One region of the Mesorhizobium sp. BAC0120 genome, then DNA from elsewhere that is predicted to be linked to it. Evidence: predicted binding sites of a transcription regulator. Region 1 holds the regulator's gene; each other region holds the start of a gene.
The links. The regulator HrcA, encoded in region 1, represses chaperone genes, less so after heat shock. The targets are predictions, from matches to a motif close to GTTAGCACTCNCNNNNNGNGAGTGCTAAC.

Region 1 (3,209 bases):
AAAGGCCTACTCCACCGCCATCTTCTGCAGATCTACCAGCCGTGCGATGCCCTTGCGTGCCAAAGCCATCAGCTTAAGGAACTGCTCCTCGCTGAACGGTTCGCCTTCGGCGGTGCCCTGCACCTCGACGAGCCCGCCCTTGCCAGTCATCACGAAATTGGCGTCGGTGCCGGCGGCTGAATCCTCCGCATAGTCGAGATCGATCACGGGAGCGCCGTCGAAAATGCCGCAGGAGATCGCGGCGACGTGGTCCTTCAACACCCTGGACACGCTCGCCATTTGCCGCGCCTCCATCCAGGCAAGGCAATCGTGCAGCGCTATCCAGCCGCCTGTGATGGAGGCCGTGCGTGTGCCGCCGTCGGCCTGGATGACATCACAATCGACGGTGATCTGCTGCTCGCCGAGCGCCTGCAGGTCCACGACGGCGCGCAGCGAGCGGCCGATCAGGCGCTGGATCTCCAGCGTCCGGCCACCCTGTTTGCCGGTCGATGCCTCGCGGCGCATGCGCTCGCCGGTCGAACGCGGCAGCATGCCGTATTCGGCCGTCACCCAGCCCTTGCCCGAATTGCGCATCCAGTTCGGCACCTTCTCTTCAAGGCTGGCGGTGCAGAGCACATGCGTATCGCCAAATTTGACGAGGCAGGAGCCTTCCGCGTGCTTGGAAACGCCGCGCTCGAAGGAAATGGCGCGCATCTCGTCCGGTTGCCGCTTCGATGGCCGCATATCTGAAATCCTGTTCAGGGAATCGTCGCGGGCTTGTAGCCCTCCAAGGCGCGCTGCGCAAAGGAAAACGCCGCCGGCCTAGTGTCCCGATTCTGAAATTCGCTTGAGTTTGAGATAGGGCTCAGGGCGAATTTCAGAATCTCAGGGACACTAGCAACTTATTGAGTCCTAGTGTCGTTTTGATTTCAAAGTTCGTTCAGAGCCCGATATCAAAATGAGGCGAACTTCGAAATCTCGACACTAGCCCGAGGTTGTGTTCGCTTTCCCGCTGGCTATATCCTTGCTGTGTTGCTCCACCACCGGATGCCATGGCCAGAATCGATCCCGACCAGACCCTCCAAACCCTCGACGCGCGCTCGCGCGACATCTTCCGTGTAATCGTCGAAAGCTACCTGCGTGACGGCGAGCCGCTCGGCTCGCGCAACCTGTCGCGCGTGCTGCCGGTCAGCCTGTCGCCGGCGACCATACGCAATGTGATGAGCGACCTCGAGCAGCTCGGCTTGATCTATGCGCCGCACATATCGGCCGGCAGGCTGCCGACGCAGCGCGGCCTGCGCTTCTTCGTAGACGCCTTCATGGAGATCGGCGATCTCAGCGACGACGAGCGCCGCTCGATCGAGGCGCAAGTGAAGGCATCGGGCAGCGGCGCCTCGCTGGAGCATATGCTGACCGAGGCGAGCCAGATGCTGTCCGGCATGTCGCGCGGCGCCGGCCTTGTCGTCGCTGCGAAGAACGAAGTGCCCCTCAAGCATATCGAGTTCATCCAGCTCGAGCCGACCAAGGCGCTCGCCGTGCTGGTCTCGCAGAACGGCGACGTCGAGAACCGCATCGTCGAGCTGCCCCTCGGCACGACGGCCTCGCAGCTTCAAGAGGCCACGAACTTTCTCAACGCGCATATCCATGGCCGTACGCTCGCCGAGGCCAAGACGAGCATCTCGAGGCTGAAGGAGGAGACGAAGGCTGCGCTCGACACGCTGTCCCAGGAGCTCGTCGAGAAGGGGCTGGCTGTCTGGGCCGGCTCCGAGGGCGGCCTGCCGGCGCGGCTCATCGTACGCGGCCGCGCCAATCTCCTGGAAAATGTGACGGCGCAGGCCGATATCGACCTTCTGAGGCATCTGTTCGAGGATCTCGAGAACCAGGAAGGGGTGATCCAGCTCCTCGACCTCGCCGAGCAAGGCTCCGGCGTGCGCATATTCATCGGTTCGGAGAACAAGCTCTTCTCGTTATCGGGCTCCTCGCTGATCGTCGCCCCTTACCGGGACAAGGAAGCGCGGGTGATCGGTGCGCTCGGCGTGATCGGGCCGACAAGGCTCAACTATGCTCGCATCGTGCCGATGGTGGACTATACCGCGCAGATGGTGAGCCGGATGCTGCGGTAGGCTCGGCAAAGGAGGTGCGATGTTCGGCCTGATCGGAAAAATGAGAGCCAACGCCGGCCAGCGGGATGCCTTGCTTGGGCTTCTGCTCGGGAGCACCAAGCAGATGCCTGGCTGCCTGAGCTATATCGTGGCCAAGGACACGGCGGATGCCGACGTCATCTGGGTCACCGAAGTCTGGGACAATGCTGAAAGCCACAAGGCATCGCTGTCCTTGCCGGCGGTACAGGCTGCGATTGCGACGGCGCGGCCGCTGATCGCTGGTTTCGAATCCCAAGTCATGACGGAGCCGGTCGGCGGCGTCGGCATAACCAGTCTTTGAATGGACCTGCTGCCTGATCAAAGCTATCGCAGGCTCGCGATAGGAATGGAATCCCCTTAGTGCCTTGATTTTTGTCGCCTGAATCTCGATATCGGGCGCAATTTTCTGGACCACCCACGAGAGAGATGACAGACACGCGATGAGCGACAAGTCGAACGAAGAGCGATTTTCCGAAGGACAGCCTGAGAACGGCAACAATACCCCTGCGAACGACACCGGCGATTATGAGGTCGTCGTCAAGCTGCTGAAGGAAAACGAGGAACTGAAGGATCGTGCGCTGCGCGTTGCCGCGGAGATGGAGAATCTGCGCAAGCGGACCGCGCGAGACGTGCATGACGCCCGCAGCTACGCCATCGCCGCGTTCGCGCGCGACATGCTTTCGGTTTCCGACAATCTGCGCCGCGCACTTGAGGCCGTCCCCGATGACGCGAAGGCCTCGGCCGACGCCGGGTTCAAGGCGCTGATCGAGGGCGTCGACATCACCGAGCGCGCGATGCTTTCCGCGCTGGAACGGCACGGCGTGAAGAAACTCTATCCCGAGGGGGAGAGGTTCGATCCGAACTTCCACCAGGCGATGTTCGAGGTGCCGAATCCGGACGTGCCGGCCAATACCGTGGTGCAGGTCGTGCAGGCGGGCTACTCGATCGGCGATCGGGTGCTGAGGCCGGCGATGGTCGGAGTCGCCAAGGGCGGCCCTAAACCTGCCGCTGCGGAAAACAAGTCGAAAGCCGCTGAAGCCGAAGCACCGGCCGAGCCGGGACCGGTGAATGAGCAGGCCGAGAAGGACG
Region 2 (3,209 bases), on a different contig from region 1:
ATCATGTCGCCATACTCGCCGGTCTGGGCGTTGTAGCCGAAGGTCGCGCCCTTGTTCTCGAGGATCTTGCCCGCAACGATCGAAGCCTCTGCGCCGGCATTAGCAGCGATCTGGCGAGCCGGGGCCTGGATGGCGCGCTTCACGATGGCGATGCCCGCATCCTGGTCCGCATTGACGCCCTTGGCCTTGATCGCCTGGGTGGCGCGCAGCAGTGCGACGCCGCCGCCGGCGACAATGCCTTCCTCGACGGCCGCGCGGGTCGCGTTGAGGGCGTCATCGACGCGGTCCTTCTTCTCCTTGACCTCGACCTCGGTCGCGCCGCCGACGCGGATCACCGCGACGCCGCCAGCGAGCTTGGCAAGACGCTCCTGCAGCTTCTCACGATCGTAGTCCGAGGTGGTCTCCTCGATCTGCTGCTTGATCTGGGCGACGCGGCCCTGGATCTCGGCCTTCTTGCCGGCGCCGTCGACGATCGTGGTGTTCTCCTTCTCGATGCGCACCTTCTTGGCGCGGCCGAGCATGGCGAGCGTCACGTTCTCGAGCTTGATGCCGAGGTCTTCCGAGATCACCTGACCGCCGGTCAGGATCGCGATGTCCTCGAGCATGGCCTTGCGGCGATCACCGAAGCCCGGAGCCTTGACGGCAGCGATCTTCAGGCCGCCGCGCAGCTTGTTCACGACGAGTGTGGCAAGCGCCTCGCCCTCGACGTCCTCGGCGACGATCAGCAGCGGCTTGCCGGACTGAACGACGGCCTCGAGAACCGGCAGCATCGACTGCAGGTTGGAGAGCTTCTTCTCGTGGAGCAGGATGTAGGCGTCCTCGAGCTCCGCGATCATCTTGTCGGGGTTGGTGATGAAGTACGGCGACAGATAGCCGCGGTCGAACTGCATGCCTTCGACGACCTCGAGCTCGGTCTCGGCGGTCTTGGCCTCTTCGACCGTGATCACGCCCTCGTTGCCGACCTTCTGCATCGCCTCGGCGATCATGCCGCCGATCGACTCTTCGCCGTTGGCCGAGATCGTGCCGACCTGCGCGACCTCTTCCGAGGTCTTGATCTTCTTCGCTTTCTTGACGAGGTCGGCGACCACGTCTGCCACGGCGAGATCGATGCCGCGCTTGAGGTCCATCGGGTTCATGCCGGCGGCAACCGCCTTGGCGCCTTCCTGCACGATCGACTGAGCGAGCACGGTCGCGGTCGTGGTGCCGTCGCCGGCCACGTCATTGGTCTTCGAGGCAACCTCGCGGACCATCTGCGCACCCATGTTCTCGAACTTGTCGGAAAGCTCGATTTCCTTGGCGACGGTGACGCCGTCCTTGGTGATGCGCGGCGCGCCGAACGACTTGTCGATGACGACGTTGCGGCCCTTGGGGCCGAGGGTGACCTTCACCGCGTCGGCGAGGATGTTGACGCCGTTGAGCATGCGCTCGCGAGCATCGCGGGAGAATCTTACGTCTTTAGCAGCCATGTTGCTTCAGCTCCTGGGTTACCAGAAAATCAGATTGGATGGTGAAGTGAGGGCGATCAGCCGATGATGCCCATGATGTCGGATTCCTTCATGATCAGAAGGTCCTCGCCATTGAGCTTCACCTCGGTGCCCGACCACTTGCCGAAGAGCACGCGGTCGCCGGTCTTGACGTCCAGCGGAACGAGCTTGCCGGCCTCGTCGCGAGCGCCCGAGCCGACAGCGATGATCTCACCTTCCTGCGGCTTCTCCTTGGCCGTATCCGGGATGATGATGCCGCCTTTGGTCTTTTCCTCGGATTCGACCCGGCGGACGACCACGCGGTCATGAAGCGGGCGGAACTTCGTCTTTGCCATATTGCTTTCCTCGGTGGGATGATATTGAAGATGTCCTCCGTCCGGACAGCCGGACCTTGTTAGCACTCATCGGGGGAGAGTGCTAACGTGCCGCGCAAATAGTCGCTAGCTTTCACGCTGTCAAGGCGACGCGGACCGCATTGCTCACAATAGCCGCCCCCAAGGTTAATCTTGGCCTTGACCGCGGGGTGGGGATGGCCTGGACGAGAGTGGATTGCGACGACTGGCGACCTGCGGAGATCGGCTCGGGTTGGCCGATCGGCTCTGAAAGGAACACGGCTTTGGCCGGCGGCAGGGCGCGATGAAGAACTACGACCTCGCTGTTGTGGGCGCCGGCATCGTCGGAATGGGCGCCGCGCTTGCCGCGGCCCGCAAGGGCAGGAGGGTCGCAGTCATCGAGCGCGACGCGAGCTGTGTCGGCGCGTCGATTCGCAACTTCGGTTTCATCACCGTGTCCGGACAGCGCAGAGGCACCCACTGGCAGCGAGCAAAGCGAAGCCGCGACGTCTGGGCAGAGATCGCGCCGAAGGCCGGCATCGAAATCGTCCATAGTGGGACGACAATCCTGGCGCGGCGCGCGGAGGCAGTTGCCGTAGCCGACGCATTCCTGCGCACCGAAATGGGCGAGGGCTGCCGTCTTCTCTCGGCGAATGAAGCGGGCGAGCTAGCCCCAATTCTGCGGCGTGCGAGGGGAGCGGAGATCCTTTACAGCCCGCACGAACTGCGCGTGGAGTCGCATACGGCGATCGGCAAGCTCGCTAAATGGCTTCAGTCGGAGATGAAGGTCGACTTCTACTGGTCGACTGCCGTACATGAGATCGCCTTGCCGTGGATCCTCACCAGCCGCGCCGAGATTAACGCCGATACCTGCATCGTTTGTCCCGGACATGACCTTTCGACGCTTTATGCAGAGCGGCTGGGCAAGGCTCAACTCGAGATCTGCACGCTCCAGATGCTGAGGGTCACGGCGTCCTCGCCGCCCCCGCTCCACGCGGCGGTAATGTCGGATCTGAGCCTCGGCCGATATGACGGCTTCGCCGAGCTGCCCGAGGCCGCACCCTTGAAGGCAAGGCTCGCACGGGAGGAAACGGAGGCGCTGGCGGCCGGCGTTCATCTCATCGTCGTGCGCTCCGGCGACGGCTCGCTGGTCGTCGGCGACAGTCATATCTATGGCGACGCACCAAAGCCCTTCGCGTCCGACCGCTACGACATGCTGATTCTCGCCGAAATGGAGAAGGTGCTCGATATTTCTGGCTGGTCGGTCAGCGAACGTTGGACTGGTAGCTACGCTTCGTCGAAAACGGATGTGGTCTTCACCGATGCGCCGGAGGAGCATGTGCGTATCGTCTTGGTGACCGGCGGGACGGGTGCCTCGACGGGCTTCGCGCTC
Region 3 (3,209 bases), on a different contig from region 1:
GCCGAACTCGGTCTTCTCGCGCAGCTTGCCGACGATGACCGAACCTTCGGCACCAGCATTCTCGGCGATCTGCCGGACAGGAGCCTCAATGGCGCGGCGCACGATCTCGATGCCATGCTTTTGGTCGGCATTGTCGGCGACGACCGCATCAAGCGCCGTCGTCGCGCGCAGCAGGGCAACGCCCCCGCCCGGCAAAACGCCTTCCTCGACCGCGGCACGCGTAGCGTGCAGCGCGTCGTCGACGCGGTCCTTCTTCTCTTTGACTTCGACCTCGGTCGAGCCGCCGACGCGGATCACCGCAACACCGCCGGCCAGCTTGGCAAGCCGCTCCTGCAGCTTCTCGCGGTCGTAGTCGGAAGTGGTCTCCTCGATCTGCGCCTTGATCTGGGCGACACGGCCCTGAATTTCCTCCTTCTTGCCGGCACCGTCGACGACAGTGGTGTTTTCTTTCTCGATCACCACTTTCTTGGCGCGACCAAGCATCTGCAGCGTGACGTTCTCAAGCTTGATGCCGAGATCCTCGCTGATCGCGGTGCCGCCGGTGAGGATTGGCAATATCTTCCAGCATGGCCTTGCGGCGATCACCGAAGCCAGGCGCCTTGACCGCAGCCACCTTGAGGCCGCCGCGCAGCTTGTTGACGACCAGCGTGGCAAGCGCCTCGCCTTCGACGTCTTCAGCGATGATCAGCAGGGGCTTGCCGGATTGCACCACGGCTTCCAGGACCGGAAGCAGCGCCTGAAGGTTGGCGAGCTTCTTCTCGTGGATGAGCACGTAAGGCTCTTCCAACTCGACGCGCATCTTATCTTGGTTGGTGATGAAATAGGGGCTGAGATAGCCGCGGTCGAACTGCATGCCTTCAACAACTTCCAGCTCGGTCTCGGCGGTCTTGGCTCCCTCGACGGTGATGACCCCTTCGTTGCCGACCTTCTGCATCGCCTCGGCCAGGAAGCGGCCAATTTCTGCATCGCCATTGGCCGAGATGGTGCCGACCTGAGCGATCTCGTCGTTCTTGGTCACCTTGCGCGCATTGGTCCTCAGCTCGGCGACGATCGCATCGACCGCCTTATCGATGCCGCGCTTCAGGTCCATCGGGTTCATGCCCGACGCGACAGCCTTGGCGCCTTCCTTGACGATCGCCTGCGCGAGAACCGTAGCGGTCGTGGTGCCGTCACCGGCAAGGTCATTGGTCTTCGACGCCACTTCGCGCACCATCTGCGCCCCCATGTTCTCGAACTTGTCCTCAAGCTCGATTTCCTTGGCGACGGTGACGCCGTCCTTGGTGATGCGCGGGGCGCCGAACGACTTGTCGATGACGACGTTGCGGCCCTTGGGGCCCAGCGTGACTTTCACCGCGTCGGCGAGGATGTTGACACCACGCAGCATGCGCTCGCGGGCTTCGGTGTTGAAATTGACTTCCTTGGCAGCCATTGGATCACTCCTTCAAATCTAGGCAGCTTTCGTTGACTGGTTGACGTTGAAAGAAGCCGTCAGGCGGCCTTCTTCAGCGTGGCGGCCTGTTCGATCACGCCCATCACGTCGCTTTCCTTCATGATGATGAGGTCCTGACCGTCGAGCTTGATCTCCGTGCCGGACCATTTGCCGAACAGGATGCGATCGCCCACCCTAACGTCGAGCGGCTGAAGCTGGCCGGCCTCGTTACGCGCGCCGGGGCCGATGGCGATAACCTCGCCCTCGCTCGGTTTTTCCTTCGCGGTGTCGGGGATGATGATGCCGCCGGCGGTCTTTTCGTCGGCCTCGATGCGGCGGACCAGGATACGGTCATGCTATGGACGGAACGCCATGTCGTTCTCCTTTAAGGACAAACAGATTTTGAGGTTCCTCCGCACCGGACCGGCAAATTCGAACCGGCGCGAGGTGCGGCGATCCTTCATCAGGCATCGCGCGCGCAGATCGAGCTAGTTTTGCGATTTTCCGATCAAGAGGCGAACGCAAAAATTTTGGCACTCTCGTGCAGAGAGTGCCAATCGTCTGTTATCATGCAGCTATTTTGTTTAAGCGCTGGATTTTCCCGCTTGAAATTTCGCTGCCCTCCAACAAAGTTATCCCAGCCTAGTGCTGCCTCTGCGCAGCCGGAATCTGAACCCGCAACCAAGGAGTTTTTTGCAGACGGAGGACATCGATGAACCGACAGAAGTTTTCGCCGATCATTCCCTCTCTTGCCCCTGAAACATCCGACCTTTCGCTTGATCGCCTGCTTGCGCCGGCCAGGCACTTCAAGCATCCCAATGACGTGTTGAGCGACGAAACGCTCGATCTTCAGGAAAAGCGCGCAATCCTCTCATCCTGGGCCTCGGACGCATGCGCCGTCGAATCGATGCCGGCGCTGCGCCAGCCGCCGGGTGCCGAGCGGCCCATCTCCTTCGATCAGATCATGGATGCGCTGCGGCAGCTCGACGGTGAAGCATCAACGCACCAGTCCGGATCAGGAGATTTCCGCCACAGCTTCGACCGGCTGGACGCATGAGATCGTAGGGCGAAGGAGAAACGTATCGTGACAACGATCAGCAGGGAATTCCGCCTGCAGATGGAGGGCTATGGCCTGACCACGGCCGAAATCCACTATCATCTCCGGATCATCCCAGCCTGCTGCAGCTCTATGTCTGGCAGGAATATGATCTTGCGCCGGAGTTTCCGGAATTGAAGGGTTTCCTCGACTACTGGGAACGCGAGCTTGAAGGCTCCCTGCATTCGGTGCGCGTCGCCCATCATTGCCTGATCAAACCATCGGAATGGAAGGCGGTTGATGGCATCATTTCGATCCACTGACAGTAACGGAGCGCAACGCGAAGGCGGCATCGCCGAATGTCCGCTTTTGTGCACCAGCAGGGAAGTCGCAATGGCGGAAATGCGGGCGCACAGTTGCCGTTCGGCCTGCGTGGCGGGAACGACTGCTGTGGTGAAGGTTTTTCGATGCGGGCCGCGGCGTGACGGTGGCGGCTGGGCCTGTGTCGGCCCGCGTTGAAAAACCTCCCAAGGAGGAAGCCGCGGGGGGCTGGGTGGAGCCTATGGGGAAAGCGTTCGGCTGGCGGTGACCGGCGGGCACGACAGCAGCAATCGGGTTGGCGCAACAACGGCCAATGATGTGATGAGGGCTGGTTCTTGAGGCTGCCTGCCGTTGTGTCTCGGCGATTTTGCGGTGTTTGGCAAAGCCTGACGCAAACCGGCGCCACCCCGGAGCACATCGCAG
Region 4 (3,209 bases), on a different contig from region 1:
CTTGCCCACGACGATGGACCCCTCAGACCCCGCATTTTCGACGATCTGGCGCGCCGGCATCTCGACTGCACGGCGAACGACGTTGATGCCGTATTTCTGATCGGGATTATCGGCAGCGATGCCGTCGAGCGCCTTGGCGGCCCTGAGCAGCGCTACGCCACCGCCGGGCAATATGCCCTCCTCCACCGCGGCACGCGTGGCATGCAGCGCGTCATCCACGCGATCCTTCCTCTCCTTGACTTCGACCTCTGTGGACCCGCCGACCCGGATCACCGCGACTCCGCCGGCAAGCTTGGCAAGACGTTCCTGTAGCTTCTCGCGATCATAGTCCGAGGTGGTCTCCTCGATCTGCACCTTGATCTGGTTGATGCGGCCCTGGATTTCCTCCTTACGGCCCGCGCCATCGACAACCGTGGTGTTCTCCTTCTCGACGATCACCCTTTTGGCGCGGCCGAGCATGTTCAAAGTGACGTTCTCGAGCTTGAGGCCGAGATCCTCGCTGATCGCCGTGCCGCCGGTCAGGATGGCGATGTCTTCGAGCATCGCCTTGCGCCGGTCACCGAAGCCAGGCGCCTTGACGGCCGCCACCTTCAGACCCCCGCGCAGCTTGTTGACAACGAGCGTTGCGAGCGCCTCGCCCTCGACATCCTCCGCGATGATGAGCAGCGGCTTGCTCGATTGCACGACGGCTTCCAGGATCGGTAGCAGCGCCTGCAGGTTCGAGAGCTTCTTCTCGTGGATCAACACGTAAGGCTCTTCGAGCTCGGCCCGCATCTTGTCCTGGTTCGTCACGAAATAAGGCGAGAGATAGCCGCGGTCGAACTGCATGCCTTCGACGATCTCGAGTTCGGTTTCGGCGGTCTTGGCCTCTTCCACCGTGATCACGCCTTCGTTGCCGACCTTTTGCATGGCCTGGGCGAGAAAGCGGCCGATCTCGGTATCTCCGTTCGCGGAGATGGTAGCGACCTGGGCAATCTCGTCATTGTTGGTGACTTTGCGAGCGTTGCCCTTCAGCTCCGCGATCACAGCTTCCACGGCCCGGTCGATCCCGCGCTTGACGTCCATCGGGTTCATGCCGGCCGCCACTGCCTTGGCGCCTTCCTGTACGATCGACTGGGCGAGCACGGTCGCGGTCGTGGTGCCGTCGCCGGCCACGTCGCTCGTCTTCGAGGCAACCTCGCGCAGCATCTGCGCGCCCATGTTCTCGAACTTGTCCTCGAGCTCGATTTCCTTGGCGACCGTAACGCCATCCTTGGTGATGCGCGGCGCGCCGAACGACTTGTCGATGACGACATTGCGCCCCTTGGGCCCGAGCGTGACCTTCACTGCGTCGGCGAGGATGTCGACACCGCGCAACATCTTCTCCCGGGCCTCGGAAGAGAATTTGACGTCCTTGGCAGCCATTGTTCTACTCCTTCAAAGGCAGCATTTTCCTGACGCAGCACTGATTGCCTGTTCCGGCTCGCTCAAGCGGCCTTCTTCGCAGCAGCCTCGACCTCGATCACGCCCATCACATCGCTTTCCTTCATGATGAGCAGATCCTCGCCGTCGAGCCTGATCTCGGTACCGGACCATTTGCCGAAGAGAATTCGGTCGCCGGGCTTGACGTCGAGTGGCTGCAGCTGGCCGGCTTCGTCGCGCCCGCCGGGCCCGACAGCGACCACCTCACCTTCCTGCGGCTTTTCCTTGGCGGTGTCTGGAATGATGATGCCGCCCGCCGTCTTCTCTTCGGCTTCGACGCGGCGAACAAGGATACGATCATGCAATGGGCGGAAGGTCATGTCGCACTCCTCCTACGGACATACAGTTTGCAGTCAGACGTCGCCGCACCCAGACAGGTCCGGCGCACCACCACGCGACCTTCTTCAAACGTCGCGCGTACGATCTGGTTGGTGGATTTTACCCTTTCAAGAGGGGCTTCGCAAATTTTTAGCACTCAGCCACACAGAGTGCTAATATTTTGTAATTATAGCGCTATTCGTGCTGAGCAGCGGAACGGCGGCCCCGATCGATTGGTCTGGGTCGGCCAGCACATCGGCTCGCCAGCCCGGCTCTGAAGGCCAGGGCAACCATTTCCCTTGAAGCCAAGCTTTCCGCCGATGGGATTGCTATCGCCCAAGCCCTCCGGGGGATAAACTTACCGTTGACGGCAAGCGGGATGCGTTGTCGTACAGGAGAGTAGTCTACCGTATTGCACAGGAAGGAGTGCCCCTCGCCTTTGGTGTCAATCGCAAGCAATCTTGTACCCCTAACCCGGCACTGCCGGGGCTGGCTGCTGCAGATTGAGTATTTGCTGGGCTGCCGCGGCGGCCTCACCGCCTCCTTGCACACGGACTGTCGGGAAGGCGATCTTGATACCGTTTTCCTCGAAGGCCTTCTTGATCATCATATAGGCGCGACGCTTTATGGCGAACTGCGTGCCGGGCCTGGTCATGAGCTTCATCCGCAGCACGATCGAATACTCGCCGAAATCGTCGATGCCCTGCATCTTCAAGGGTTCGATCGTGTCGGCGGCAAACTCGGGGGCATTGGCCAGCTCCTGGCCGATCTTCTTGATGAGCTTGCGTGCCAGTTCGACGTCGGAGTCGTAGGTGACCCTGATCGTCATCTTCTCGATCGCCCAGTCGCGGCTCATGTTCTGGACAGCCCCGAGTTGGCCGAACGGTACCGTGAAGACGGGCCCGCGCTGGTGCCTCAACCTTATGGAGCGCAGACTGAAGGATTCGACGGTGCCCTTGTAGGATCCGCTTTGGATATACTCGCCAACACGGAAGGCATCGTCGAGCATGTAGAAAATACCGCTCAGCACGTCCTTGACCAGCGTCTGTGATCCGAAGCCGATGGCGACGCCCAGGATACCGGCGCCTGCGATCAGCGGCAGGATTTGAATACCCAAGCCCGACAGGATCGTCAGGCCAGCCACGACGGCAATGAATACAACGAGCACATTGCGGAATATCGGCAGCAGAGTGCGCAGCCTGCCAGTTTGTACTCCAGTCGCATCGACTTCCGCAGCAAGCCTCAGACGATAGTCGATGAGTGCCTTCGACAGCTGCCAGGCGAGATCGGCTAGCACCAAGATGATGACGGCGTGAAACAGGCCGTCAACCACTCTCTCGCCAAGCTTGCTGCCGGACAGCGCCAAGGTACTGAACCGCCACTGGTATGCCAGCCAGGCTACCGCGAAGGCGATAACCAGCGCCCTGGCG

Region 2: a site for HrcA is predicted at 1,878-1,906, ahead of groES (co-chaperone GroES). Genes of this name have one in related genera too.
Region 3: a site for HrcA is predicted at 1,959-1,987, ahead of SAZ10_RS10590 (co-chaperone GroES). Genes of this name have one in related genera too.
Region 4: a site for HrcA is predicted at 1,929-1,957, ahead of SAZ10_RS04885 (co-chaperone GroES). Genes of this name have one in related genera too.

What each region holds. Positions count from the first base shown of each region.
Region 1 is NZ_JAWRCU010000018.1:66,585-69,793, forward strand. Features, by position in the region: gene rph (ribonuclease PH) at 7-723, opposite strand; gene hrcA (heat-inducible transcriptional repressor HrcA) at 1,032-2,102, shown strand; gene SAZ10_RS28115 (putative quinol monooxygenase) at 2,122-2,421, shown strand; gene grpE (nucleotide exchange factor GrpE) at 2,561-3,209, shown strand, end outside.
Region 2 is NZ_JAWRCU010000009.1:84,799-88,007, forward strand. Features, by position in the region: gene groL (chaperonin GroEL) at 1-1,466, opposite strand, end outside; gene groES (co-chaperone GroES) at 1,523-1,819, opposite strand; gene SAZ10_RS20230 (TIGR03364 family FAD-dependent oxidoreductase) at 2,121-3,209, shown strand, end outside.
Region 3 is NZ_JAWRCU010000004.1:48,478-51,686, forward strand. Features, by position in the region: partial or broken gene groL (chaperonin GroEL) at 1-1,429, opposite strand, end outside; gene SAZ10_RS10590 (co-chaperone GroES) at 1,489-1,776, opposite strand; gene SAZ10_RS10595 (hypothetical protein) at 2,142-2,486, shown strand; partial or broken gene SAZ10_RS10600 (usg protein) at 2,547-2,788, shown strand.
Region 4 is NZ_JAWRCU010000002.1:293,784-296,992, reverse strand. Features, by position in the region: gene groL (chaperonin GroEL) at 1-1,404, opposite strand, end outside; gene SAZ10_RS04885 (co-chaperone GroES) at 1,467-1,781, opposite strand; gene SAZ10_RS04880 (mechanosensitive ion channel family protein) at 2,249-3,209, opposite strand, start outside.